Regions from separate parts of the Paenarthrobacter sp. Y-19 genome, predicted to be linked through region 1. Evidence: riboswitches for the same ligand, from Rfam matches in the RefSeq annotation. Region 1 holds a riboswitch; each other region holds the start of a gene.
What was found. Region 1 has a riboswitch for thiamine pyrophosphate ahead of thiD (bifunctional hydroxymethylpyrimidine kinase/phosphomethylpyrimidine kinase). Riboswitches for the same ligand answer to the same signal wherever they lie in the genome.
Positions count from the first base shown of each region.

Region 2: another riboswitch for thiamine pyrophosphate. It lies ahead of thiC (phosphomethylpyrimidine synthase ThiC); the one in region 1 lies ahead of thiD (bifunctional hydroxymethylpyrimidine kinase/phosphomethylpyrimidine kinase).
Region 3: another riboswitch for thiamine pyrophosphate. It lies ahead of thiO (glycine oxidase ThiO); the one in region 1 lies ahead of thiD (bifunctional hydroxymethylpyrimidine kinase/phosphomethylpyrimidine kinase).
Region 4: another riboswitch for thiamine pyrophosphate. It lies ahead of PYR64_RS16985 (ECF transporter S component); the one in region 1 lies ahead of thiD (bifunctional hydroxymethylpyrimidine kinase/phosphomethylpyrimidine kinase).

Region 1 covers NZ_CP119414.1:2,085,853-2,092,927, reverse strand. The annotation lists gene ndk (nucleoside-diphosphate kinase) at 1-288, shown strand, start outside; gene PYR64_RS09670 (vitamin K epoxide reductase family protein) at 366-1,037, opposite strand; gene PYR64_RS09665 (Rne/Rng family ribonuclease) at 1,508-4,654, shown strand; TPP riboswitch at 4,741-4,839, shown strand; gene thiD (bifunctional hydroxymethylpyrimidine kinase/phosphomethylpyrimidine kinase) at 4,830-6,365, shown strand; gene rplU (50S ribosomal protein L21) at 6,736-7,044, shown strand.
Region 2 covers NZ_CP119414.1:2,330,829-2,337,903, forward strand. The annotation lists gene trmD (tRNA (guanosine(37)-N1)-methyltransferase TrmD) at 1-713, opposite strand, end outside; gene rimM (ribosome maturation factor RimM) at 714-1,268, opposite strand; gene PYR64_RS10995 (RNA-binding protein) at 1,398-1,640, opposite strand; gene rpsP (30S ribosomal protein S16) at 1,642-2,064, opposite strand; gene PYR64_RS11005 (hypothetical protein) at 2,302-2,739, opposite strand; gene PYR64_RS11010 (VOC family protein) at 2,863-3,735, opposite strand; gene PYR64_RS11015 (amidohydrolase family protein) at 3,828-4,910, opposite strand; TPP riboswitch at 4,995-5,102, shown strand; gene thiC (phosphomethylpyrimidine synthase ThiC) at 5,098-6,957, shown strand; gene PYR64_RS11025 (alpha/beta hydrolase) at 6,940-7,075, opposite strand, start outside.
Region 3 covers NZ_CP119414.1:2,699,118-2,706,192, reverse strand. The annotation lists gene PYR64_RS12645 (RNB domain-containing ribonuclease) at 1-603, opposite strand, end outside; gene PYR64_RS12640 (alpha/beta fold hydrolase) at 826-1,638, shown strand; gene PYR64_RS12635 (CGNR zinc finger domain-containing protein) at 1,680-2,162, shown strand; gene thiE (thiamine phosphate synthase) at 2,279-2,965, opposite strand; TPP riboswitch at 2,993-3,112, shown strand; gene thiO (glycine oxidase ThiO) at 3,105-4,340, shown strand; gene thiS (sulfur carrier protein ThiS) at 4,337-4,573, shown strand; gene PYR64_RS12615 (thiazole synthase) at 4,577-5,374, shown strand; gene PYR64_RS12610 (4a-hydroxytetrahydrobiopterin dehydratase) at 5,421-5,765, shown strand; gene PYR64_RS12605 (membrane protein) at 5,815-6,117, opposite strand; gene PYR64_RS12600 (DUF3107 domain-containing protein) at 6,154-6,378, opposite strand; gene PYR64_RS12595 (TetR/AcrR family transcriptional regulator) at 6,429-7,075, opposite strand, start outside.
Region 4 covers NZ_CP119414.1:3,624,159-3,631,233, forward strand. The annotation lists gene PYR64_RS16965 (penicillin acylase family protein) at 10-2,133, shown strand; gene PYR64_RS16970 (GNAT family N-acetyltransferase) at 2,163-2,762, shown strand; gene PYR64_RS16975 (energy-coupling factor transporter transmembrane component T) at 2,759-3,553, opposite strand; gene PYR64_RS16980 (ABC transporter ATP-binding protein) at 3,550-5,121, opposite strand; gene PYR64_RS16985 (ECF transporter S component) at 5,121-5,741, opposite strand; TPP riboswitch at 5,818-5,954, opposite strand; gene PYR64_RS16990 (NUDIX hydrolase) at 6,398-7,075, shown strand.

The DNA.
Region 1 (7,075 bases):
GAGCTGCTGGAGCAGCACTACGAGGAACACGTGGGCAAGCCCTTCTACGAGCCGCTGGTTGAGTTCATGCTGAGCGGACCGGTCATCGCTGCCGTCTTCGAGGGCCACCGCGTCATCGAAGGCTTCCGCTCACTGGCCGGAACGACGGATCCGACGACGGCGGCTCCGGGCACCATCCGTGGCGACTTCGGTCGCGACTGGGGCCTGGCGGTACAGCAGAACCTCGTCCACGGTTCCGACTCCGTTGAATCGGCCGAGCGCGAGATCAAGATCTGGTTCGCCGGCTAACCACGCCGCACCGACCTGACAGCTAAGGCCAATGTTCGAGTCGAACATTGGCCTTAGCTGTCACCCCGCGGATCGGTTTAGTAGCCGGACGTCCCAGCGAAAACGTGGATGAAGGCGAAGAAGATCGTGGCGATGACCGCGACATACAGCAGGGCCACAATGATCCACCCGGAATCGCCCAGCAACTTGGTCAAGCCCGGCGGTGCCTTGATGACGCCGTGGGAGATGTTCCGGATGGTCACCCAGACAAAGAGGGGGATCATGACGGCCCACACCACCATGCAGAACGGGCACAGTACATTGATGACGTACAGGGCCTGGGACCACAGCCAGACAACGAACACGAAACCGAGGGTCACGCCCGCCTGCAGTCCAAGCCAGTAGCCGCGCGAGAACCTGGCGCCGGCGAGAAGGCCCATGGCCGTGGTGATGATGACGGCAAAGGCCACAATGCCGATGAACATGTTGGGGAATCCGAACACGGAGCTCTGTGGTGTTTGCATCACGGCGCCGCAGGAAATCCACGGGTTCACATCGCAGACCGTTACATGGTTGGGGTCCTTGAGGACTTCCAGTTTCTCCAGGACCAACGCCCCGGACGCCAGCCAACCGATGACGCCGGTGACCAGGAGGAGCCAGGCGAAGGGCTTGTCGCGGACAGTCCTCGGCAACTTCTCCTGTTGTGCGGACGACTCTCCCGCAGTGGTGGAGGTATTGATGGCCAGGTTTTCCCTGGCGGTGCTCGGCATCGCGGATCGGATCCTTTTCGACGTTGTGCCCCGGCGGGCCGGGAAGGGTTCTTGGGAGGATTCTAACGCCGCTGGCTGTGGGCTGCGCCCAGCTTGTGCCGATCCGGACGACACAGCGTCCTAACGGGCGATGTCGCGCGGGTGTGAGAGAATGAACATGGCTGGAAGCCGACCCACATTCGGATTCCGGTCCGGTGACTTGTTCCCAAGACCGCCAGTATGAGCTGGGCATGCCCGGATCACGTCGATCCTCGGTAGGCCCGCCATAACAATGGACGGCACCTGGTTGTGGCAGCAGAACAACGGGTTTCAGAACTAAGCCGCCGGCCTTCCAGGGCTGCCGCACCCCAATGATGGTGCGAACCGGAAGGCATACTACCGACTTCTGTCAACGCCTGCGGGTTTTGACAATATTTGCCCCTCTGGGCGCCGGATGTGGCGGTGTCGCTGGGGCAGGAGTGTTGCCACATATGGATAATGACCAGGTTGTAGCCGTTAATGATGAGGCAGCTCCCGCGGAAACTGCGGAAGCGCCCAAGAAAACCACCCGGACCCGGCGCAAGGCTGCGCCCAAGGCAGTTGCTGAGGTAGAGGCAACTGAGGCCCCTGTCACTGGGACGCCCGCAGTTGCGGAAACTCCCGAGGCTGACGCCAAGCCCGTACGCCGCACCCGGTCCCGCAAGAAGGTTGAGCCAACCGAGCCCTTGCCCGGCCTCGGCGATGAAACCGCCGCAGGCCAGGAGCCTGCTGCCGAAACCCAGCCCGAAGCCGTCCTTGAAGCTGCCGCCGAAAAGCCGGTCCGCCGTCGTCGTGCTGCCAAGCCCAAGGTGGAGGCAGAAGAGACGCCCGCAGCTGCTGAAGTTGTTGAAGAAACCACGACGCCGGAGGCCGGCACCCAGCCGGAAGAACCTGCTGCTGAGGAAGAGGCTCCGGCCGAGGAAGCTGCTCCTGCCGCTGCCACCTCGCTGTTCATGGAGCCGGTTTCCATCACGTCGATGATCTTCCAGGCCCCTGACCTCACCACTGTCCCGCGCGTTGCGGCCGTGGAAGAGACGGACGACGAGCCGGAAGACGACGCTGAAGCAGCCGCAGACGGTGAGCTGGACGAGGGTGGCAGTCGTCGCCGTCGCCGGAGCCGCGGCCGCCGCGGGCGCCGTGGCACTGAACGCGACGAGAACGACACCGAAGACAGCAATGACTCCGGCGACGAAGAAACTCCCGCAGCTGAAGCCCTCGAAGAAGGCGTCACGTCGCGTCGCCGTCGTCGTCGGCGTCGTGGAGACCAGGACCTTGAACTGACGGGCGGCTCGGATGACGACCCGCCCAACACGGTAACCCGCGTTCGCGCCCCCCGGCCCATCACGGAAACGGCTCCTTCCAACCGGGTCGCAAGCGTCAAGGGCTCCACCCGGCTCGAGGCCAAGAAGCAGCGTCGCCGCGAGTCCCGCGAGACCGGACGTCGCCGCCAGGTGATTACCGAAGCCGAGTTCCTGGCACGCCGCGAATCCGTGGACCGGCAAATGATCGTCCGCCAGCGCGACGACAGAATCCAGATCGCAGTCCTTGAAGATGGCGTCCTGGCCGAGCACTTCGTGTCCAAGACGCAGCAGGACTCCCTGATCGGCAACGTCTATCTCGGCAAGGTCCAGAACGTCCTGCCATCCATGGAAGCTGCATTCGTTGATATCGGACGCGGCCGCAACGCGGTGCTGTACGCCGGTGAAGTCAACTGGGATGCAGTGAACCTGGAGGGCCAGCCGCGCCGGATCGAGAATGCGCTGAAGTCCGGCGACTCCGTCCTGGTCCAGGTGACCAAGGATCCGGTGGGTCACAAGGGTGCCCGCCTCACAAGCCAGATCTCACTTCCGGGCCGCTACCTTGTGTACGTGCCGGGTGGATCCATGACCGGCATCTCCCGCAAGCTGCCCGACGTCGAACGCAACCGCCTCAAGCGGATCCTGAAGGACCGCCTGCCGGAAAACGCCGGAGTCATCGTCCGTACGGCCGCTGAAGGTGCCTCGGAAGAAGAACTGACCCACGACATCAACCGTTTGCGCGCGCAGTGGGAAGGTATCGAAGGGCAAGCTTCCTCCACCAAGGTGCTGGCACCGGAACTGCTTTACGGCGAACCGGACCTCACCATCAAGGTTGTCCGTGACGTCTTCAACGAGGACTTCTCCAAGCTGATCGTCTCCGGTGACGACGCCTGGGACACCATCGAGGCCTATGTAACCTATGTTGCCCCCGACCTCGTGGGCCGCCTTGAAAAATGGACCAAGGATCAAGACATCTTCGCTGCCTGGCGCATCGATGAGCAGATCCACAAGGCCCTGGAGCGCAAGGTCTTCCTGCCATCCGGTGGCTCGCTGGTCATTGACCGCACCGAAGCCATGACGGTGGTGGACGTCAACACGGGTAAGTTCACCGGCAGTGGTGGAAACCTGGAAGAGACAGTTACCAAGAACAACCTTGAAGCTGCCGAGGAAGTCGTTCGCCAGCTTCGCCTGCGTGACATCGGCGGCATCATCGTCATCGACTTCATCGACATGGTCCTGGAATCCAACCGCGACCTCGTTCTCCGCCGCATGGTGGAGTGCCTGGGCCGTGACCGTACCAAGCACCAGGTTGCTGAAGTAACGTCACTGGGCCTTGTCCAGATGACCCGCAAGCGCATGGGCACCGGTCTCCTTGAAGTCTTCGGTGAGCAGTGCGAGCACTGCGCAGGCCGCGGTGTCGTGACGCATGACGAGCCCGTGGAGCACCGCCGCGCCAACACCGTGGCAGCCGAGCAGCACCGTCCGCACACCGAGGCACAGCAGTCCACAGCCCGCACCGAGCGCAAGCGTCGCCGCGGCAAGGGCGGCGCCCAGGGAACGGTCGAAGCACCGGCCCAGGTCCATTCGACGCCGTCCGCCCCTGTTGCGGCACCGGCAGCACACCCGGAAGCCCAGGACCCTGCCCGTCAGGCAAAGGCCGAAGCAACCCGGGCTGCACTGGCGACGATTGCAGCGGCCGCGCATGCCGCCCACCTTCACGATGACGAGCTCCACAAGGCAGAGGAGCAAACCCGGGCGGCCGGGGAGCATGGTCCCGACGCCGGTTCAGTCTCCGCTGCCCCGACGGCCCAGGAAGCCGCGGCGCACGACGCCGCTGTCCGCGAAGGCCGGGCCACTCCAGTGTTGCGTTTTGGCGGCGAAGAGGTTGCCTTGCCTTTCGTTGAACACCACGATGAGCCGCAGGCAGCCCAGCCGGCCATGAGCCTGGATCGTCTGGCCGAAGCTTTCTCGCACCTTGGCGCGGCACCGTCGCCTGAGGACCAGAAAGCCAAGGAAGCTGTCGAAGCCCCGAAGGCTGCGAACATCCCGACGACTGAAGCTCCGGCTCCGGCCGCCGACGAAGCCCCCTCAGCATCGCGGGGTCGTCGTAGCCGCCGGAACCGCAGTGCAAGCAGGGCTCAAGGCGCGGCCAACGAGACCAGTGTTGAGCACCACGACGTGACCGCTACGGCCGCGAAGGGATCGGCGCACGAGTCCAAGGCGCCTGCGGAGCCGGTCAGGAAAGCGGCCCCGGACGAACCCATCATCCTGGGCGTCGGCGTACCGGCCTCCGAACTCTAACCGTTTGTGACCGCACCAAGGCCCCGCAGTTCCGCTACCAGCGGCAATTGCGGGGCCTTTTGCTGTTTGCCGGTGCGCTAGGCTGGGGGACTGACACGGGGTGCCAGGCGATGGGCCAGGCTGAGATCCAAACCCGTTGAACCTGTCCGGTTAGCACCGGCGAAGGGATGTCCTCATGGCCGCATTGTCATCTTCCGCTGTTTATCCGCTGGCGGAGGACCGCAGACGAACCCCCCGGGTACTTAGCATCGCGGGCTCCGACCCGTCCGGAGGAGCCGGAATCCAGGCTGATTTGAAGAGCATCGCCGCCCACGGTGGATATGGCATGGCTGCCGTTACGGCTTTGACGGCCCAGAACACCCTGGGTGTCAGCGGTGTGCACGTACCACCCGTGGAGTTCCTGCGCCAGCAACTGGACGCCGTCAGTACCGATATCGTCATCGACGCCGTGAAGATCGGGATGCTCGGCGACGCGGCTGTTATTGACGAGGTGCGCAGTTGGCTCGAATCGGTGCGCCCCGCCGTCGTGGTTCTTGATCCCGTGATGGTGGCCACCAGCGGTGACCGCCTGCTGACCGACTCCGCAGGGGAGGCCCTTCGTTCCCTGCTTCCATTGGCGGACCTGATCACGCCGAACCTGCCCGAGCTTGCCATATTGCTGGGGGAAACCGAGGCTGCTGATTGGGCATCGGCATTGGAGCAGGGCAAACGACTGGCAGCTGAGTGCGGAAACACGGTCTTGGTCAAGGGCGGTCATCTGGCCGGCTCGGAATGCCCCGATGCCTTGATCAACACCAGCGGGCTGTTGCGGCAGGACGTCATCGAAGTGGCAGGTCCAAGGATTGCGACCCGGAACAGCCATGGCACTGGATGCTCGTTGTCGTCCGCCTTGGCTACCGTCCAGGCGCGCACGGGCGACTGGGAGGCCTCACTGCGCGAAGCGAAACCATGGCTGCTCCAGGCCCTGAGGAGCGCAGGGGAGCTGGAAGTGGGCCGGGGCAACGGGCCTGTGGACCACTTCCACCACCAGCGCGTCCTCCAGCCTGGCGGATTTGCCGCCACTTTGTGGAAGGAAGCCATCCCGGAGCTTGAAAAAATCCACGGCCTCAACTTCATCCAGGAACTGCAGTCGGGGCATTTGCCGGAGCCGGCATTCAGCTACTACCTTGCGCAGGACGCCATCTATCTCAATGGCTATTCCAGGGTCCTTGCCCGTGCAGGCGCGTTGGCGCCCACCGAGGAAGAACAGCTGTTCTGGGCCAGGAGCTCACGGCAATGCCTGGAAGTTGAATCGGAACTGCACAGGAACTGGTTGAGCTCCCGTGAGGCTTCGGGCGTCACCGGACCGGTCACCAAAGCCTATGTGGACCATCTGCTGGCAACGTCGGCATCCGGCAGCTATGCGGTGGTCCTCGCGGCGATCCTGCCCTGCTACTGGTTGTATGCGGAAGTGGGTCAAAAGCTCCACGCCGCGTTCGTCGATGCCGGGGCCTCCGGCGGGCATCCCTATGCGGACTGGCTGCGGACGTACGCCGACGAGGACTTTGCCTCCGCCACAAGGATGGCGATCAACTTCACAGACGCGGCGGCCGTTGCCGCTTCCGGGCGTGAACGTGCGGAGATGCTTGAGGCTTTCAGGCAGTCCTGCCGCTACGAGACGGCGTTCTTTGATGCTCCGCGGCTCTACGCCCAGGGTGGCCCGGCGTGTTGAACCGGGACTGAACCGGGATGAAAAGCATGGCTTGTCCCGCGCGTCGCGGGCGTGATCACGTTAATCGCCGCCAAACCCTGTAGGCTGTATGGGCACGGTGCCGGGAGAGTCCGTTACACCTCGTGATGCAAGTCACGGGGTAGCCTCCGGTCCCGGCCTCATTTGCAGCTGAGGGTCAAACTAGCGTAATCTTGATCTTCGGTGCTTACGCCAACACTTGGGTTATGCCCCTTGGAATTGTTCATGGGATGACTCGCGGACTTCGAACAGAAGTCCACGGCGTTGAGGCACAGCGCGAACCAAGCCTGATTCCGGTGACAGGTTCCGCACGCAAATTTAGTTATAAACGTCGAGAGAAGTGAGTACCCAAGTGGTGTACGCGATTGTCCGCGCAGGCGGCCGCCAAGAAAAAGTTTCCGTTGGAGACTACGTAACGCTTAACCGCGTCCCCGGTGGAGCCGGTAGCACGCTTGAGCTGCCCGCCTTGCTCCTGGTTGACGGCGACAAGGTCACCTCCGCAGCAGCGGAACTGGCCAACGTCAAGGTTACGGCTGAGATCCTCGAAGACCTCCGTGGTCCGAAGATCGTCATCCAGAAGTTCAAGAACAAGACCGGCTACCGGAAGCGTCAGGGTCACCGTCAGGAACTGACCAAGATCAAGATCACCAGCATCGCGTAACTTTCGTTACCCGCTGTTCAGGTTTTTCAGT
Region 2 (7,075 bases), 240 kb from region 1:
CGGCTCAAAGCACCGGCGTCGAAATCCGCCAAGAGGTCAGGCCGGCGCTCTGCGGTGCGGCGGAACTGCTCGTGGCGGCGCCACTGGGCAATTTTTCCGTGGTTGCCGCTGAGCAGGATTTCCGGAACATCGTGGTTCCGCCACGACGAGGGCTTGGTGTAGACGGGATACTCCAGGAGGCCGTCGGAGTGCGACTCCTCGATCAGGGATTCCGGGTTTCCGACCACCCCGGGAAGCAGGCGACCGATTGCCTCAACCATGGCAAGGACAGCTACCTCGCCACCATTGAGAACGTAGTCCCCGAGGCTGACGGGGCGCACCGTGAAGTGGTCCCGGGCCCAGTCCATGACGCGTTCGTCGATGCCTTCGTATCGGCCGCAGGCGAAGACCAGCTGCTCTTCTTCAGCGAGTTCGTAGGCCAGCGCCTGGTTGAAGCGTTGTCCTGCCGGTGACGGAACGATCAATACGGGCTTGGCACCTTCGTGCGCAGGCGCCAGCGACTCAAGGGCCTGGGCCCAGGGTTCAGGCTTCATGACCATCCCGGCGCCGCCGCCGTACGGGGTATCGTCCACCGTCCGGTGCTTGTCGGTGGTGAAGCTGCGGAGATCGTGGACGTTGAGCTCCAGCAATCCGTCCTGCCGGGCCTTGCCTATCAGGGAGAGCTCAAGGGGGGCCAGGTATTCGGGGAAAATACTGACGACATCAATCCTCATTCAGGCGTCATCCCCCGCAGCATCCTTTGCGTCGTCAGAGGAGTCGTCATTGAGCTCAAAGAGTCCCGCAGGCGGGGTGATGAGGACGTATCCGTCCTCAATGTTGACCTCGGGAACGATTTCATCCACGAAGGGAACAAGGATTTCCTTTCCCTCGTCCGTGGTGATTGTCAGCAGGTCCTGGACAGGCAACGTCGTCAGCGCTGCCACCTTGCCCACGACTTGGGATCCAACGCGCGCTTCCAACCCAACGAGTTCGTGTTCGTACCAGCCCTCGTCGTCGTCTTCGTCGTCGAGTTCCTCGGTTTCGATGTACAGCTTGGCGCCGCGGATGGCCTCGGCGGCATTTCGGTCCGCGATCTCCTCGAATCCGAGCAGCAGGATGTCCTTGTTCCACCTGGCACTGCGGACGGTCAGGGGTCCGGCGGACGCCGGCTCCACGACGAACTCGGTTCCGGCGACGAAGCGCTCTGCGGGTGCGTCAGTGAGTACCTGCACCGTTACCTCGCCGCGAATGCCATGGGGTTTACCGATCCGGGCCACCTGGAGCTGCATGGGTTCCTCTGAATTCCTGTTGTTCCGCGCCGCCGGGCAGCCACGGTGTGAAGTGTTGGACAAAGCAATCCGGCCCCTCCACCATATTCGGTGAAGGGGCCGGATCTAAGACAAGCAGTGCTGAGCGCGTTACCGGCGGCGGTCGGTGTCGACGACGTCGACCCTGACCTGCTCGCCACCAGCCAAGGCGGCAACCACAGTGCGCAGTGCGCGTGCGGTCCGTCCTTGACGGCCGATCACCCGTCCGAGGTCCTCCTGGTGAACGCGCACCTCAAGGGATTCCCCGCGGCGGTTGTTCTTGGCACTGACCTTGACATCCTCAGGGCTGTCAACGATCCCACGAACCAAGTGCTCGAGCGCTTCTGCCAGCAACTTACTCAGCCTCGGTGGTCTCTGCTTCAGCCTCGGCCGGAGCCTCGGCAGCGTCGTCCTTCTTGGCCTTCTTGGTGATGGCTTCCGGGATGATGACGGAACCCTTCTCCGGTGCTACGAAAGCTTCCTTGGGAGCTTTCGTCTTCAGGGTGCCTTCCTGGCCCGGGAGGCCCTTGAACTTCTGCCAGTCACCGGTGATCTTGAGGATCGCAGCAACCTGCTCAGTCGGCTGGGCGCCAACGGAAAGCCAGTACTGGGCGCGCTCGGAAGCGACCTCGATGTACGACGGCTCTTCGGTGGGGTGGTACTTGCCGATTTCTTCAATGGCACGGCCATCGCGCTTGGCGCGGGCATCCATGACGACAATGCGGTAGTACGGTGCGCGCATCTTACCGAAGCGCTTAAGGCGAATCTTTACGGCCACTTTTGTGGTCACTCCTGTTTCTGAAACGGGGTTGAACCCGACGTTTTGCACCCGTGGGGCGGGCCATACTAGACGGTTCGAAGGACAAGATACGAGCACGGAGAGAGGGGCCGCACCGATCGAGTACCTGTCTATTGTGCCAGATGCCCGGGTAGATTACGACTCAAGCCCTCCGGGTCGGTGAGTTCTTGGTCACACCAAGGCCCGGTCAGTGCCCGGACCCAGCCCGAGAGGTGGCTATTCGGACCAGACGTAAAGCCCGGCGCGCTCCGTTTTTTCCACGTCCGTGGCCAGAGCGGCAAGTTGCTGAACGTACTGCCGGGACTGGGCGGCGTCGAACGGCATGTCTTCTTGCTCCGCCCAGGCGGAAGCAACGTCATCCAGGACATTGGCTTCACCTTCGCTCTCATACGTGAGCAATTCGGCCAAGGCCCTCACCATCGCTTCGGGAACGCCAAGCAGCGCGTCACTGGTGACGTCCACCAGCGCGAGTTCGTAGTCAGCGCCTGCAGCATGGACGGCCTGGCCGGCGAGGTCGCCCAGTTGTTCCACCTCGAAGTCCGTTATGCCGTTGATGCGGACTGCAGGGCCTGCGGCATCGGCACCTTTACCCAGGGCTGCCGCCCGCTTGAGTGCTTCGTCGTGGGTGGCTACAAAAATTTCGGCAAAGCCCATGGAAAGTACTCTCAATCCTTCGTGCTGACGGGACGTCCGGCGCAGGCCCGCCAGGGTCCCGAACCGTCACTGCCCAGCCTAGTGCAGCATGGGGCACCGACGGGCACTCCGGCGGGATGCCGTCTAGCGAACAGCCACCCGCAGCTTGTTCCGCCACGGATCTTCGAACTGCAGTTCAGCGCCGGTGTGATGGTTCTGCACCCCGGCAACGCGCAAACGGTCCGCCAAGGCCCCGACATCCTCGCTGGATGGAACCTCGATCAACACTTCCCCCAGCCCAAGAGTGTCCTTGCGAGGGCCGGCACCCCGGCTGTTCCAGACATTCATGGCCATGTGGTGGTGATAGCCGCCGGCGGATACGAACAGTGCTTGGCCGTGCCAGCCCGCGGTACGCTCGAAGCCCAGGGTCCCGACGTAGAAGTCCTGGGCGGTGGCGACGTCACCCACCTGAAGGTGGACGTGCCCGACACCGGCCGCTGCCTGATGCTGGCCCGTGACGGCTTCTTCGCTCAGGTGCTGCTGAAGGAAACGTTGCGGCGGGAGGGCCACGTTGTCCATGACGACGTTCTTGCCGTCCCACTGCCAGGTTTCACGGGGCTTGTCGTAGTAAAGCTCGATGCCGTTGCCTTCCGGGTCGGTGAAGTAGAACGCTTCGCTGACCAGGTGGTCTGCGCTGCCCACGAACGCCCGGGGTTCGTATCCGGCAGCGGTGGCGATGGTGGCCGCCAGTGAGGGCTGATCCTGGAACAGTACGGCGGTGTGGAACAACCCGGCTTCCCCCCGCCCCGGAATCTGGAGCCCCGAAGCCGGCGCCAAGTGAACCACGGGCTTGCCTGCCCGACCCAGGTAGAGGCCGCCGTCCTGTTCGGCCACGACCACAAGGCCCAAAGCACGCTGGTAGTAGTCACTCATGACTTTCATGTCGCCGACCTTGAGCATGACAGTGCCCATGGCGAGGTCGGCAGGAAGAAGGTCCTGTGCGGATGATGTGGACATGTGAAGCTCCCCGTGTTGTAGTGTCCGCCTTTCGGCAGGTTCTACTTCTCTAAATTACTTGAAGCTTCAATTTATTCCCAGCCATTTGACACTCATCCCATGAGTTCACCGCGAAGGACCACGTGCTTGAGCCCGGATACCGTCCGTAGGTCGTGCCGGGGATCGTCATGGCAGAGAACGACGTCGGCACTGGCGCCTTCGCTGATGGCGTCGGCTCCCAGCCACTTGCGGGCGCCCCACGCAGCGGCATCCAGGACCGCGGCGGGCGGCAGGCCGGCGTCGTGCAGTTCATGCATTTCGTCCGCGATGCGGCCGTGCTTGATCACGCTGCCCGCATCCGTTCCCGCGTAGATCGCCACCCCGGCCTCGAAAGCCTCAAGGACCCGCTCACGCCGGCGCTCCCACAACCGCGTCATGTGGTCCGCGTACCCGGGGAACTTTGGCGCCGCCTGGGCGGCGATCTCCGGAAAGGTCGCAATGTTCACCAACGTGGGAACGATCGGCACTGACTGCTCCACCAGCCGTGGGATGTGCCGGGGCAGAAGGCCAGTGGCATGTTCGATGCAGTCGATGTTGGCATCCAGCATGTCGTCGATTGTGTCCTCCGCAAAGCAGTGCGCCGTGACCCTGGCACCTTCCTCGTGGGCGGCAGCTACGGCGTCCTTGACCAGCTTTGCCGGAAAAGAGGGCGCCAGGTCGCCAATGCCCCGGTCGATCCAGTCGCCTACGAGCTTCACCCAACCGTCGCCGTCGCGGGCCTCCTTACGGACGGTCTCCACCAGCTGTTCCGGTTCAATCTCATGGCCCAATCCGCGCAGGTACCGACGGCTTCGGGCGATGTGGCGGCCGGACCTGATAAGGCGGGGCAAGTCCGTCCGCGGCTGCACCCAACGTGTGTCGCTGGGAGATCCGCAGTCGCGGATCAGCAGGGTTCCCGAAGCGAGGTCGGCCTGGGCCTGCGCGAGGGTGGTGGCGTCGTCCACGGCCCCACCGGCGCCCAAGCCGATATGGCAGTGGGCATCCACGAAACCCGGCAGGACCCAACCGTCCAGTACCTTGTCGGGAGGGGACGACGGCTTTTCAAACGTCAGCGCTCCCCCAACAGACCACATTCCTTGGCGCACGTCATCTGCCGCCACGAGCACGGGTCCGCTGAATTCAATGATGTTGGCCATGGCAAAAGCCTAATCCGCAGCGGGGCGGCAGGCTTCGGCGGACTGATGTGACTGGGCGCCCCCTGCCAGCTGTGGTAGCTTCGTCTACGACCACACGGGGGCCCTTGCAGGGGCTGAGATCGGGCTGAGGCAGCCTGCGACCGTTGAACCTGTCCGGGTAATGCCGGCGAAGGAAGTGAGTAATCCTTTGAGCACCACCAAAACACAGCACAGCCCTGCCCAAAACGAGTCCAGCCCTGCCCAAAACGAGCCTGTTACGCAGTCCCTGAGGTCCCATTCGCTGGCATGGCTTGAAGACCATGACGCCGGAATCCGCGTCCCCGTGACGGAAATCGCGCTGGAGCCCTCCCCCAATGGCCAAGCCAACGCACCACTGCAGGTGTACCGGACGGCAGGCCCGGGCAGCGATCCCGTCGTGGGCCTGGAACCGTTCCGGGCCGCATGGATCGAGTCCCGCGGCGACACTGAGGCCTATTCCGGCCGCGAACGGAACCTGCTCGACGACGGCAAGTCGGCTGTTCGCCGCGGGGCCGCCTCAGCCGAGTGGAAGGGCGCGCAACCGGTGCCACGCCGCGCCGCCGAGGGTAAGACCGTCACCCAGATGCACTACGCACGGCAAGGCCTGGTGACGCCTGAGATGCGCTTCGTGGCGCTGCGCGAGAATTGCGATGTCGAACTGGTCCGCAGCGAGGTCGCCGCCGGCCGCGCGATCATTCCCAACAACATCAACCACCCCGAATCCGAGCCCATGATTATCGGCAAGGCCTTCCTGGTGAAGATCAACGCCAACATCGGCAATTCGGCCGTCACCAGTTCAATTGCCGAAGAAGTGGACAAGCTTCAGTGGGCTACGCAGTGGGGCGCGGACACCGTCATGGACTTGTCAACCGGCGACGACATCCACACCACCCGCGAGTGGCTGATCCGCAACTCCCCTGTTCCGATCGGCACCGTTCCCATCTACCAGGCGCTGGAAAAGGTCAATGGAGAAGCCAACAAGCTCACGTGGGAAATCTTCCGTGACACAGTGATCGAACAGTGCGAGCAAGGCGTGGACTACATGACGATCCATGCCGGTGTACTGCTCAGGTACGTACCGCTGACCGCCAACCGCGTGACAGGCATAGTTTCCCGTGGCGGGTCCATCATGGCGGGGTGGTGCCTGGCCCACCACCAGGAGAACTTCCTGTACACGCACTTCGACGAGTTGTGCGAAATTTTTGCCAAGTACGACGTCGCGTTTTCCCTCGGCGACGGCCTGCGTCCCGGCGCTACCGCTGACGCCAACGACGCCGCACAATTCGCGGAACTGGACACCCTGGCCGAACTCACACAGCGCGCCTGGGAATTCGACGTGCAGGTGATGGTGGAAGGTCCCGGGCATATCCCGTTCCACCTGGTCCGCGAAAATGTGGAACGGCAGCAGGAACTCTGCAAAGGGGCACCGTTCTACACCCTGGGTCCGCTGGTAACCGACGTCGCCCCCGGCTACGACCACATCACCTCAGCCATCGGTGCCACGGAGATCGCCCGCTACGGTACGGCCATGCTCTGCTACGTCACGCCTAAGGAACACCTGGGCCTACCCAACAAAGACGATGTCAAAACAGGGGTGATCACGTATAAGATCGCGGCGCATGCGGCGGACCTTGCCAAGGAGCACCCCGGCGCACATGAGCGCGACGACGCACTTTCCAAGGCGCGCTTCGAGTTCCGGTGGAGGGACCAGTTTGCCCTGTCCCTCGATCCTGTGACGGCCGAGTCGTTCCACGATGAAACGCTGCCGGCCGAACCCGCCAAAACGGCGCACTTCTGCTCAATGTGCGGACCCAAGTTCTGTTCCATGCGCATCAGCCAGGACATCCGCGACGAATACGGTTCAGCAGAATCCCAAGCGGCGATCGCAGGAATGTACAGCGGGATGCGGGAAAAAAGTGCGGAGTTCCTCGCCTCCGGTGGAAAGGTCTACCTGCCGGAGCTCCAGGTGGCCTCCGCACGGACGCCGGAGCCGATCGATGGGACCACGCAGTCAGGAAGCCTGAACTGACCTGGCCCGTCCCACCTCTGCGACGAACGAGCGGATGATGTGATCGCCGTCGGGTGAGTCCTGGGGCCGGTGCCCGCCTGCTGCCACACGGCGGAGGGCACCGGTCTCCTGGAGGTAC
Region 3 (7,075 bases), 610 kb from region 1:
CCGTTTCAGTCCGACTTCCTTGAGGAGCTGCAGTACGGGCGGTGCCGAGCCGTCGTCGATCTGTTGCTGGGCTCCTTTATAGCTGAGTTTGGCGCGGCTGCGGACCGTGGCACGGGCGACGGAAACATTGACCACTTCCGCGTTGGCATCGAGGTCGAAGTCCCAGACGAACGCACCGCAGTCCTGATCGGCGAGCAGGCTGCCTGCGTTTTCGCTGATGATCTCCGGGTGCAAGGGGATGCGGCCGTCCGGAGCGTAGAACGTCTGGCCGCGGTGCCGGGTTTCGGCATCCAGCGCCCCGCCGGGAGCCACGAAAGACGGCACGTCGGCGATCGCGTAGAGAACCTTGTACCCCTCGCCGGCGCGATCAATGAACAGGGCTTGGTCAAGGTCCGTTGACGTTGCGGGGTCGATGGTCAGGAAAGGGACGTGCTTGAGGTCGCGATCGGGCAGGCGGAGGGATTCGACGGCGTCCCGTGCCTCCCGGACGGCATCAACCGGATAGTCGCCGGGCAGCTCCAGCTCCGTCCGGAGGGCCGCGAAAGCCGCTGCGAGCTGGTCCGATGAGTCGTCGACGTTGGGCGCTATCCGATGATGTGACACGAAAATCAGGGTAGCCCGAAACCGGCAGATAGTCTTGGACGCTTCCGGCTCCAAGCGATGCTGTCAGTGCGGCGGATGGCCAGCTGTTGCTGGCCATTAGCTTCTTGGCGGCCCGGGGAGGCAGGCGGTGGGGCGGTCGACGGCAGCCATCAACACCCCCGTAGCCCATTTGGGCCTGTTACCGTCTAAGGTATAAAGACGGTAACAAGGAAGGGGCAAGCTATGAGCGATTGGTCGCTACCCGAGCGGTTCGACGTCGGCGACGGTACGGTGCGATGGAACTCGGTCGGCGAGGGCCCGGCTCTCGTTCTGATGCACGGCACACCCTTCTCGTCGTACATCTGGAGAGACATCGCCCCGGTGCTTGCTCGTGATCACCGGGTCTACGTCTGGGACATGCTCGGATTCGGACAGTCGACCCGCAACGCGCCGGACGTGAGCCTCCGGCAGCAGGCGACGATCTTCGTCGAACTCCTCGAGCACTGGGGGGTCTCAGCGCCTCGGGTCGTGGCGCACGACGTCGGCGGCGCGGTCGCGCTGCGGGCGACGCTCCTGCACGACGTGAACTTCGAGTCGCTCACGCTCATCGATGCCGCGACGGTGAGTGGGTGGGGCGCCGGCGGGTTCTTCCAAACCGTCCACCAGCACCCCGAGGCCTTCGAGGCGCTCCCCGACTGGGCTAGCGCTGCCCTGATCGACGCCAAGATCCGGTCCGGCAGTCACGTGGGTCTGCGTGCAGACGCCCTGGCTTCGTACACGGGCCAGTGGGCGGGTGCGGAAGGGGCACGGGCGTTCTACCGGCAGTACACCCAAGGCGGCGAGGAGAACACCGACGAGCTACAGGATCGACTCCGGCTGTTGGACATCCCGATCCACGTGGTCTGGGGCTCGGAAGATGCGTGGCTGGGTGTCGACTACGCCCATCGGCTCGTCACGGCGCTTCCGGATCACGCGCGGTTCTCGATCATCGAGGGAGCCGGGCACATGGTGCCGGAGGATCGGCCCGGCGAACTCCTCAGGCTGCTGAGCGCGTGAACGCCGTGCAGTCCGCCGTGCCCGAGGAGCTGCGTGTCGTCGTGGAGTTTTGCAACAGCGCCACACTGCTGCACGGCACCGACGCCCTGGCGACCATCCGTGACGGGCGGGAGTGGCTGGTCCGGCATGGATGGGACGGGGAGCCCACGCTCGAGCATCTCATCTCGTTGCGCGACGCCCGCGAGGTCATGCGCGCGTTCCTGGCCGACCGTACCGACACGGCAGCGCGATCCGCCCTGAACCAGCTCGCTCAGGAGCACTGGGCAGGCCCCCACGTCGACGACGACGGGCGGCTCGCGCTGACCCCGTCGGCCGCCCTGCCGGTCTCGCCGGCAGGAGCAGCGGTCGGGGCGCTCCTGCTCCACGGCTTGACCGGCTCGGGGCAGCGGCTCAGGACCTGCGCGTCGGAAGCGTGCAGGTGGGTGTTCTACGACAGTTCACGGTCCAGGACCCGGACCTGGTGCGACATGAACACGTGCGGGGCGCGGAGCAAGATGCGCCAGTACCGCGATCGGCTCACCTGAATCTGATCCGATCCGGTGGGTGGGCTGCGGCATCTGCAAGCCCCGACTCACCCTGTCGCCACAACCTGCCGATACCGCGACGGTCTGCGTGCCTGGGACTGTTGTTTGGAGAACCGTTACGCGGCGGCGTCCAGGGCTTCGAGCAGCGACTTGGCTGCCGCCGTCGGATCTTCCGCCTCGGTAATGGCGCGAACGACGACGATACGGCTGGCGCCCGCAGCGAGCACCTGCTCGACGTTGCCGAGATCGATTCCGCCGATCGCAAACCACGGCACCTCCACGGCGCCTCCGGTGGTCTCCTCCGCACGCTTGATCGCTTCCGCGGCATATGTGACCAGGCCGGTTCCCACCGCCTCACGGCCGGGTTTGGTGGGGGTCGCCCAGACGGGACCAACGCAGAAATAGTCCAGTCCAGGCTCGCACGGCGAAGCCGTGATCGCGGCATTTACCTGCTCAGGTGTATGGGTGGAGAGACCAATCGAAGCGGGGCGGGGAAGGAAGGTGCGGGCAATCTCCAGCGGGAGGTCCTTCTGGCCCACATGGAACACCGGAGCCCCGGAAACACTGGCAATATCCGCCCGGTCGTTGACCGCCCAGAGCCGCCCGTGCCGTTCTGCGACGCCACGCAGGATCGCCAGCAATTCCAATTCCTCGGCGGCTTCGATCGTCTTGTCACGGAGTTGGATGATGTCCACCCCGCCCTGGAACGCGGCGTCGGCAAAGTCTTCGAAATCGCCTTGGCGCTTGCGCGCATCAGTGCACAGGTAGAGGCGGGCGCTGGCGAGGGCAGAGTGCTGGGTCATGGAATCCACAGTAGTTCCTCTAAACTGGGCACGTACTGCGGGAGCCGTGACCTACGTCTTTATGACCGTCCGGCTGAGAGGGCTTCAGAGCCGACCGCTTGACCTGATCCGGCTAGTACCGGCGTAGGGAAGGAAACAGATGGCAGAAGCCATTCACGCGGATGTTGCCGTTATCGGCGGAGGCGTCATCGGACTGGGCATCGCCCACCAGGCTCGGAAGCTGGGCCGCTCCGTAGCACTCATCGATCCGGCACCCGCCACCGGTGCGACATTTGCTGCTGCCGGAATGTTGGCGCCCGTGAGCGAGCTGCACTACCAGGAAGAAGACCTCCTGGAGCTCATGCTCGAGTCATCCCGGTTGTGGCCTTCGTTTGCCGGCGGCCTTCACCGGCCTGTGGAAGATACCGGATACCGCACGACGCCGACCCTCGCCGTGGGTGCCGATGCCGCCGACCGCCGCGCGCTCGCGGACCTTCGCACCGTCCAGCTCGCGGCGGGCCTGGGGGTCGAACCGTTGCCGTTGCGGACCGCCAGGGAACGCGAACCGCTCCTTAGCCCGCAAATTTCCTGTGCCTTTGATATACCCGCCGATCACCAGGTGGATCCACGGAAGCTGGCGGAGTGCCTCATGGCAGGGCTGGCCGCGCATTCATCCGGCGATGGCACGTGGGTAGGCGGCGCCAGGGAAGGATTTGCCGTTGCAGAGTCCGCGCACGGCCTGTTGTGGGACGGGGACCAGGTAGCCGGAGTGGAGCTCGAATCCGGCAAATCCGTCGTGGCCGGCGAAACCGTGGTGGCCAACGGGCTGGGCGCCCCCGCGCTCGCCGGCCTTCCTGAGGGTCTTGAACTTCCGGTCAGGCCGGTCTACGGGGACATCCTCAGGCTTCGGGTCCCCGCGCACCTCCAACCGCTGCTCACTGCCACTGTTCGTGGCATGGTCCGCGGGGTGCCCGTTTACATCGTTCCCAGGGACGACGGAACCGTAGTCATCGGAGCTACCCAACGGGAGGACGGCTTGTCGGCGGCCTCCAACGCAGTCTCTGCCGGCGGGGTTTACCAGCTCCTTAGGGACGCCCAGGTATTGGTTCCCGCGGTGGCCGAACTTGAACTCCTGGAAGCAACTGCGCGCGCCAGGCCAGGGACTCCGGATAACGCTCCGTTGCTGGGCCGCGTAGCCGGTTCAAGCGGGGACATCGCAGGCCTGGTGGTGGCCACCGGGTTCTTCCGGCATGGCGTCCTCCTGACCCCCGCGGCCGCCATGATCGTGGGGGAGCTGCTCACCGGTTCCCCTGATCCCCGCTGGTCCATCTTCCGGCCCGACCGTTTCAGTGCAACCGCGCGTCGCTCTCAACTCCACAGCAAGGAAACAGTATGAACATCAAACTCAACGGCGCCGTCCGCCAGGTGCCCGCCGACGCCTCCGTCAGCACGCTCGTCACGGCCGTCACCGGCCGCGTACTCGACCACCGTGGACAGGCGGCCGACGGCGGGAAGCTGGGTGTCGCCGTCGCCCGCAATTCCGAGGTGGTGCCGCGCAGCCAGTGGGCGGCTACTCCGCTGGCCGACGGCGATGAACTCGAACTCGTTACCGCAGTACAGGGAGGCTGAACCATGACCACAGCAAGCACCGAAATCCGTACTGACGCCTTGGTGATCGACGGCGTCGAATTCGGGTCCCGCCTGATCATGGGAACGGGAGGTGCGCCGAGCCTGGACGGGCTCGGAGCCGCGCTCCTGGCATCCGGAACCGAGCTCACCACCGTGGCCATGCGACGCTATTCGCCGGCCGAAACCGGTTCGCTGTTCCAGCTGCTGGTGGACAACAACATCCGGGTCCTCCCGAACACCGCAGGCTGTTTCACGGCGAAGGACGCCGTGATGACGGCGGAACTGGCACGCGAGGCGCTGGAGACCGACTGGGTCAAGCTGGAAGTCATCGCGGACGAGCACACGCTGCTCCCTGACGCTGTTGAACTGGTGGACGCCACCGAGCAATTGGTGAACCGCGGCTTCAAAGTGTTCGCCTACACCAACGACGATCCCGTGCTTGCCCTCCGCCTCGAGAACCTCGGCGCCACGGCAGTCATGCCGCTGGGCTCGCCCATCGGGACCGGCCTGGGCATCCTGAACCCGCACAACATAGAACTCATCGTGTCCCGGGCCTCCGTGCCGGTGGTGCTGGACGCCGGGATCGGAACAGCTTCCGACGCCGCACTTGCCATGGAACTGGGCTGTGACGCGGTCCTGCTGGCGACCGCAGTGACCCGCGCGCAGAACCCTGTGCAGATGGGTCAAGCCTTCAAACACGCCGTCATCGCCGGTAGGCTGGCCAAACAGGCAGGCCGGATTCCGCGTCGTGAGCACGCCTTGGCGTCCTCGGCCATGGAAGGCCGGGCGGAGTTCCTCTAAAGCCGGGTTTCTCCCGGGCCGGGTTCCCCGCAACGAAGGAGCAACCATGGTTAACAGGAAAGAACCGGTGCCCCCGGCAGCGGTCGAAGCCGCTCTCAAGGACCTCCCGGGGTGGAAGCTCCAAAACGGCCTCGTAACCGTTTACAAGACGTCGACGGCGGCCGAGGCTTTGGCCCTCATCGCGGCCATTGGACAGATCGCCGAAGAGCAGAACCACCATCCGGATCTTGACTGGCGGTACAACAGGGTCTTCCTGCGTTACGTGTCCCATGACGCCGGCGGACAGGTAACCCAACGCGACCTTGCTGCTGCCGCCTCCGTAAGTGAGGCAGCATCGGCCACGGGTGCCCTCGCTGAGCCGGGTCGCTATCCGGGCGCCGAGGGCCCTTAAACAGCAGTGACCATCACCCGTGGGTGATGGTCACTGCTGTTTTTCGAGCCTAGAGCCGCAGGGCCTTGGTCAGCGCCTCAGTATCATGCTTGGTGCGGGTCCGTCCCAGATAGACCACAATGCCCGCTGCCGCTGCACTTCCGAGCACGATTGGCAGGACCCAGGGGATCCATGTCGCGCCCGGCTGGTAGCCCAGTCCGGCACTGATGAAAGCAATCCAGCTCAGGGTGCCAACAGCGGCCGCAATGCCTGCGGGCAATGCAATCCCGTACCTGCTGTGCCGCTTATCGGTGGCCCACACGATGAAACCGGCAGCAACGGTGGCCAGAACCACGATGACAAGTGAAAGCATGAGACTCCTTAGCGGACGAAGGCGGGACGGTGAACGCTAGAGGGCGCCGAAGCCGACCCGGCGGACTTCCTCGGCGCCGATTTCCACGTATCCCAGCACGTTGCCCGGAACGATGACCTGGCGGCCTTTCTCATCGGTAAGCCGCAGTTCCGAGCCCTTGGACACGGCCTCGGCCACGATCTTGGCTACGGCGTCAGCGTCCAGGGCGGATTCGAGCACAATTTCACGGCCAACGTTCTGAATGCCGATCTTTACTTCCACAGCAAGGCCTCCAAGCCAATCAAGTGTTAAGTCAGTCCTCTATTTGTAGCCTAGGACTCTTTGGGGAATCGACTGATTCCGCGCCAAGCTAAACGATAGATCAGATCGCTGGCGACATCGAGGTCCAGGTTTCCGTCCGTTTCAAGCCAATAACGGGCGCTGACCTGGGCCATTCCTGCCAGGCCGCGACCCAGGAGCTGGGCTTCGAGGGGCGGGAGTTTGGTGTCCTCGGCAATGACATGGGCGACGGCGTCGGCGAACGTCTTGTTGAACGTCTCCAGACGGGAGCTGACATCGGGATCGTTGATGAGGTCGGACTCAAACACAAGGCGGTGCGCCTGGTCGTCGTCCGCAATGAACCTGTAATAGGCGCGCATGACGGCCTTGACGCGCTCCTTGTTGTCCGTGGTGGAGTTCAGTGCACCGAGCATCAAATCCGTCAGGGTTGCCAGATGGCTGTCCAGGAGCGCCATGTACAGCTCGCGTTTGGACGGGAAGTGCTGGTAGAGCACCGGCTTGCTGACGTGCGCAGTTTCTGCGATCTCGTCCATTGCCGCGCCGTGGAAGCCGTTGGAGACGAAGACTTCCAAGGCGGCGTTCAGCAGCTGTGCCCGGCGTTCGTCCCGCGGCAACCTTGGTGAACGAGGTGAACCGGTCCGTTCCTGCTTTGCGGGTGCCCCATCGTTTGCCCGTGTGC
Region 4 (7,075 bases), 1.5 Mb from region 1:
CCTGACATCATGACGCCTGCCCCGACGCAACAATCCGCCCCGGCAGGCGGCACCGGAACCTACCGCGACACCTGGGGAATCCCGCACCTGTGGGCTGACTCCGCGGACGAACTCGCCTTCCTCCAAGGCCGGAACGCCGCGACGGACCGGTCCTGGCAGATCGAACTGGAGCACTGGCGTTCAGAAGGCCGAGTCGCCGAAGTACTGGGGCCCGACGCCGTGGTCTGGGACCGGTTCGCCCGGCAGGCCCGGCTCAATGACACCGCGCGCCGCTGCTTCGACAAACTCCCCCACGAAACGCAACGCTGGTGCGGACAGTACGTTGCCGGCATCAACCAGGCCCTCGCCGACGGCCTTCGTGGCGGTCCCGAGTTCGACGAAGCCCGCTGCGCCCCTGAGCCTTGGCTTCCGTGGACACCGCTGGGAGTCTTCCTGGTGCACCACATCCTCTTCTCCACCTTTCCCAACAAGTTGTTCCGAGCCCACGTCGCGCGGACGCTCGGGGAAGATGCAGTGGACCTGTTCAGCATCGAAGCTCCAATCTGGTCCGGCAGCAACGCCTGGGCCGCCCACGGTTCCACGACTGCGAGCGGCCTGCCCTTGATCGCCGGAGACCCGCACCGCCTTATGGAACTGCCCGGCGTGTACCAGCAGGTGCGGCTGGCCTGCCCCGAATTCGACGTCGCAGGCTTCGCATTTCCCGGAGTTCCGGGCCTGCCGCACTTCGCCCACACAGGCCACACCGCCTGGGCCGTCACGAATGCCATGGCCGACTACCAGGACCTCTACGTGGAAGAACTCCGCCGGATCACCGATAGCAATGGCGAACGCATCGAGGCGCACGGAGCGGAAGGTTGGGAACCCGCCGTCGTCAGTACCGAGACCATCAGCGTCCGCGGTGGCGACGCGGTGACCGTTGAGGTGATCGAGACTGCCCGCGGCCCCGTCATTTCGGAAATGCCCGACGACGGTGCGCTGAGTCTGCGTTTTCCCGCGCGGGTTGAGGAGCGGCTGGGTTTTGAGGCCCTCCTGCCGCTGTTGAGGAGCCGGAGCGTCGCTGACGTTGAAGCTGCATTCGATGCCTGGGTGGAGCCCGTCAACAGTGTGGTGGCGGCGGATTCATCCGGGGCCGTGAGGCATTTCGTCGCCGGACTGGTTCCGCAGCGCAACCCGGCGAACCGTCGGCTGCCCACACCGGCCTTGTCACCACGCCATGCCTGGGAAGGACCTTATGTTGCGCTGCCCCGCACCGAGGTCCGGCAGTTTGCCGTCAGCGCGAACGATCGGGCAGCCGGTGGTGGGGACGCCGTGGCTATGGAATTCGCCCCCTCATACCGGGCGCTGCGCATCCAACAATTGCTGGAGTCCGCGCCGGCAGGGACGCTGTCCGGCGACACCATGCAGGGAATCCATACCGACACGTTGCTCGGTCCGTGGCCGTTCTTCCGGAAGATCCTGGCTGCACTGGAGACAACCGGGCTGTCCGACGAGGCTAGGAAACTACGATCACAGTTGTTGGCGTGGGATGGCCGGATGGACGCCGGCAGCCATCCCGCGGCCGTTTTCGCTGACTGGCGCGGTGCATTGGTCCAGCGCCTCGGACGGCACGCCGCTCTTGCTCCCCTGAACACCCCGAGCGGCTATTCCCCATTGTTTGGCCCGTGGTTGTCCGTGGCATCGCGCATCGGCTTCGCACTGGAGACCCTGCTGGTCCGCGGCTCCGAACTTGGCATCGCCGTCTCCGTGGAGGCAGCGGCGGCGTTGGAAGCCACGGCATTGGAAGAAGCATTGCTGGACGGCGGGTCCTGGGGTGACCGGCACACGCTGCTGGCAATCCATGTGCTCCCCGAAACCCTTGCCGCTGCGGCGCCCACGGCCGCCCTCAGTGGAGACACCGGCTGCGTGCTGAGCACCGAAAGCCTCCCTGGAGTGGACGACCGAAGCTTCCGCGGACCTGTGGCCCGTTACGTCTGGGACCTGGACTGCCGGGAGAACAGCCGGTGGATTGTGCCTTTCGGCGCAGCCGGACCGCCCGGCCACAGCCACTTCGGGGACCAGCTCCCGCTCTGGAGCGAAGGCCGGATGGTCCCTGTAACCACGGACTGGTCCGCCCTGGCCAAAGACCCGAACTGACACCAGACACCCGCCTACCGAAGGAACACATGAGCACCGCCACCCAGGACTTCTCCGTCCGCACCACCGTCTACTCCGAGAACCTCGAAGGCTGGGGTGAATTGCGCCTTGTCCCGCTGGTCCCCAGCGAAGACATCGGGCTCATCTTCGAATGGGTCAAGCAACCCCGCGCCAGGTTCTGGGGCATGACGGAGAAGTCCCAAGAGGAAGTGCTGGAAATCTACGGGTTCCTTGACTCACTGGACACGCACCACGCTTTCCTGGCCCTCCTCGACGGCGAGCCCCTGGCCCTGTTCCAGACATACGAACCACTGCACGATCCCGTGGGCGAGGCCTACCCCGCCCGCGAGGCGGACATCGGGATGCATCTGCTGCTGGCACCGGCAACGCGCCCCATTCCGCACTTCACCCCCAGGCTCGGCACCTCCCTTATCAGGTACATGTTCTCGCTCCCGGGCAAGGACCGGATCATCGTGGAGCCAGACTCACGCAACGCCAAAGCCCTGCGCCGGCTTGAAGCGACGTGCTTCGAACTCGGCCCGATCATCCAGCTCGAGGAGAAGGAGGCCCAGCTCGGCTTCCTCACCCGCGCAGATTTCGACGAAATCCAGGAGCTACCGGCCCGCTAACGCCACACGAAGCTCCACGTTCCGGCGCCCAAAGCCGTGAGGACGGCGCCTCCGGCTATGGCCACGCCGCCAAGTACCACCCAGACGTCCATCAGCGAGTACGTGGACTCACGCGCCCACGTCCGTTGTCCCCCGCCGAAACCGCGGGCTTCCATGGTCACGGCCAACCGCGAAGCCCGCCGGACGGCCTGGACCAGCAGCCCGAAGCTCTGTCCGAGCGTCGCTTTGAGGCGCTGGATCGGGCTTCCCTGCGAGCCGACACCGCGGGCGCGCCGGGCCATGCCGATGGTCTGCCACTCCTCCGCCATGAGGCCCACCAGCCGCATGGCGGCAAGGGAACCGAGGACAAATCGGTGCGGCAGCTTTGCCTTCTGCGCAAGTGCATCCGCCAGGTCCGTCGGGTCGGTGCAGGACATCAGCAGGATCGCGGGGAGGGCGATCGCCAAACCGCGCAGCATGAAGCCGAGCCCCAGCTCAAGGGAACCTTCACTGATGGACCAGAGTCCGACGTCGAGCAGTACCGCGCCGCTGTCAGCGGCCACAATCGCGGTGCTCCAGCCCCCTATCGCCGCCGCTATGATCAGCGGCCAGGCGCGCTGCCAGAGAAGGCGGAGTGTGAGGCCGGCCAAGGGGAAGAGCGCCAATTCCGCGATGAGAGCCGTGGACGCGGAAACCCAGTCGATGGACAGGGCCAGCACCAGGGAGATAAGGAAGACGGCCACGAACTTCGCCAACGGGTTTGCCCGGGTCAGGAGTGCGTGGTTGCCGCGCAGGCTCAATGCGTCCCTCATGCCGCACCCGCTTCCTGGGGCGCCGTCTCACCTTGGGACACCGGCCCGAGCCGCAGTTCCGTCCCGCCCAGTACGGCACTGAATTCCTGGTCGTGGGTCACGGAAACCACGGCGGTACCGGCGTCCAGCAACTCCGAGAGGAACGAGGCCAGCTCGGCCCAGGTATTGGCGTCCTGTCCGAAGGTGGGCTCATCGAGGACAAGTACCTTCGGGTGCGCCGCCAACACCGTAGCCACTGAAAGCCTGCGTTTCTCACCGCCGGACAGTGTATAGGGATTGGCATCCACCAGATGGGAGAGCCTCAGCCGCTCCACCAATTCGTCCACGCGTTCCCCGCCGTGGCCCAGGTGCCTGGGGCCGAACATGAGCTCATCCAGGACCTTGCCCGTGACGAACTGGTGCTCCGGTTCCTGGAAGACCGTGCCGATCCTGGAGATGAGCTGATCGGCCTTCCATTTGTACGGGTCGATGCCCGCTCCCTCCGATAGCCCGACGCCGGCGCTCACCATGCCGTCCACCGGCGCCAGAAGGCCGGCCAACGTCAGCGCAAAAGTGGACTTCCCGGCACCATTGGGCCCGGTAATGGTCAACGCCTGGCCAGCACGGACCTGGGCGGTGATGTCCCTCTGCACCGGAACCGGAGGGATGGTTCGGAAGCGCTTCCGCCTGGGCTTTTCCCGGGACACGGCCAGGTCCTGCGCTGCAAGGAGGAGTTCGTTTGTCCCGGTCGTCCGGGCGCGCGCCCTTGTGGCGGGAACGTAGCCGGGAACCCATACGCCCGCCGTCATCAGCATGGAGCGCGCCTGGGTGAGGACCTGCTCCGGCGGACCATCCAGGAGGACTCCCGGGGTGCCTGATTGCGGGCCTGCGGTACCGGGCTGCAGGACCACGATCCTGTCCACCAGGTCCTTCCACACGGACACCCTGTGCTCCACCACCACCAGCGTGGCGCCGGTCTTGTCCAGGCAGCGGGCCACGGCGTCGCGGACCTCGAGGACCCCTGCAGGATCGAGGTTGGCCGTGGGTTCGTCCAGCAGGATCAAGCCTGGCCGCATCGCCAAAATGCCGGCCAGCGCGAGGCGCTGCTTCTGTCCCCCGGAAAGTGCCGCCGTCGGGTGGTCCAATGCCAAACCGCCGCCTGATGCGGTACGCAAGCCGACGTCGTCGAGCGCTTCATGCACCCGGGACCAGATCTCCTCGCGCGGCACGGCAAGGTTCTCCGCGCCGAAGGCAACGTCGTCGCCCACCCGGGAGAGAACCACCTGCGTTTCGGGATCCTGCTGCATCAGCCCGGCGCGGCCACGCTGCTCGCGGGCAGTGACGCCGTCGATCAGCAGCGAACCGGTCTCATCAGAGTCGTCTTCCTCGTCACCCAGCACCCCGGCGAGGGCGTGCAGGAGCGTGGACTTGCCGGCCCCCGAAGGGCCCAGCAACAGGACGCGTTCCCCCGGTTCAATGCGGAGGTCAAGGCCCTGGATGGCAGGCTGGGCCCGGCCGGCATGCCGCCATCCCCACCCCTCGGCGGAGATGGCGGCAGGCCGGACCGTGCCGCTGTGTGTGGCAGGCATCAGTTGAAGACTGGCTCCGAAGCGGCCTTCCGCGACGCGAAGGAACTCAGGACACCCGTCGTGGCCAGACCGCGGGTGGCGATCCAGGACAGGCCGCCGGCGATCACTGCACCGGAGATGGTGGTGAAAGTGATGTACGTCAGCTTGTCGATGGCCTCGTAGGCGATATTCCAGCCCCAGGGCAGGAACGAATCGTTCAGGCCACAGAAGAGGCCCGCGCCTGCGCCCGCGAGGAGTGCGGTGGGCAGGTTGAACTTCTTGTAGCGGAACGCGGCGAAGATGAGCTCGGCGCCAAGGCCTTGGAGGATGCCGGAGATGAGCACCGTGGTGCCGTACTGCGAACCCATGATGAGCTCACCCGTGGCTGCGACGGCCTCGCAGAAAAGAGCTGCGCCGGGCTTTCGGATAATGAGCATGCCCAGGACTGCGGGGATCATCCAGCCACCGGCGATCAGGCCGGTAAGGGGCGGGTACGCCGCATTCATGGGGATGGATACCAGTGCCGCGCCCTGGGACCAGGCCCAGAAAATCACGCCGCCGGCGATGGCGATGAGGGCCGCCACCACGATGTCTACAACACGCCAGCTATAACTGGTCTTCTTCACGTTTACCGTGGTCATTTTTCTGCCTCCTGAGGTTACAGGAGGGGAAAGTGCTCCCCGGAATCCGCCTGGCTTGCGCCGTCCGGCTCCGGACACTCTGAGAAGCTCGACTCCCTTGCGCCGGTACTAACCGGATCAGGTTCGAGGGTCTGCGGCTGTCCGCACTCTCAGCGCCCTCGCGTCTCCTGCATCGCTGCAAGGTCCGACGGCGGCGCTCCCCTGTCGTTATCAAATCTGCCCTGATGGGCGGGTTCAGTTTACACCTCCGCGTACGGCCCGCTCTGGGCCGCGGTCACAATCCTGTTGCGAGGCCCACTCTGCGCCCTATCCCCACGCCTAAACACGCACAGCAGGCCCCACAACAAACGGGAGTACGTTGCGAGGCCCACTCAGCACCCCATCCCCACGCCATAGCACGCACACCAGGCCCCACAACAAACGAGGGTGCGTTGCGAGGCCCACTCTGCGCCCTATCCCCACACCTAAACACGCACACCAGGCCCCACAACAATCGAGGGTGCGTTGCGAGGCCCACTCTGCGCCCCATCCCCACGCCTAAACACGCACACCAGGCCCCACAACAACAGGAGTGCATTGCGAGGCCCACTCTGCGCCCTATCCCCGCGCCTAAACACGCACAGCAGGCCCCACAACGCACCTGCAAGAATGGCCTGATGACGGATCGTCCAGGCTCCCACGCACCCGTGGCCGAGCCACGCCTCGCTGCCAGCGTGATTCTGCTCCGCGACGCCACCTCGGGGCTAGAGGCATTTGTCCAGCACAGAGTCAGCACCATGGACTTCGCGGCAGGAATGGTGGTCTTTCCGGGCGGCCGGGTGGACGCTGTGGATCAGTCCGGCTGGGACTACCCCGGGGAACTGCTGCGCAGCCATGCGTTGTCCTGGGCGCAGAGTTCGATTTCCGCGGACACAGCGTTGGCGGAGAGGAACGCGGGAATGGTGCTCACGGCAGCAATCCGCGAAGTCCAGGAAGAAGCCGGGCTGGGCATCGAGCCCGGAGACCTGCGCCCCTGGGCCAACTGGATCACGCCCATAGACATGCCCAAGCGCTTCGACACCTACTTCTATGTGGCCAAGCCGGCACCGGAAGCGCAGCCCCGGCATCAAACCACGGAGGCTTGGCAGTCGCTGTGGATGCCGGTGTCCGGAATCCTGGAAGCGGAAGCCGCAGGGCACTTGAAGCTGATGCCACCCACCTACTATCTGCTGAAGGAAATCGCTGTCCTCGATTCCGTAGAGGCAGTGTGGTCCGCCGAGCACCCGGTCGTCCCGGTTCTGGCTCCGGTCGGGTCCTTGGCAGCGTTTCTCAAGGAGCGGGAAAACCGCGGGTAG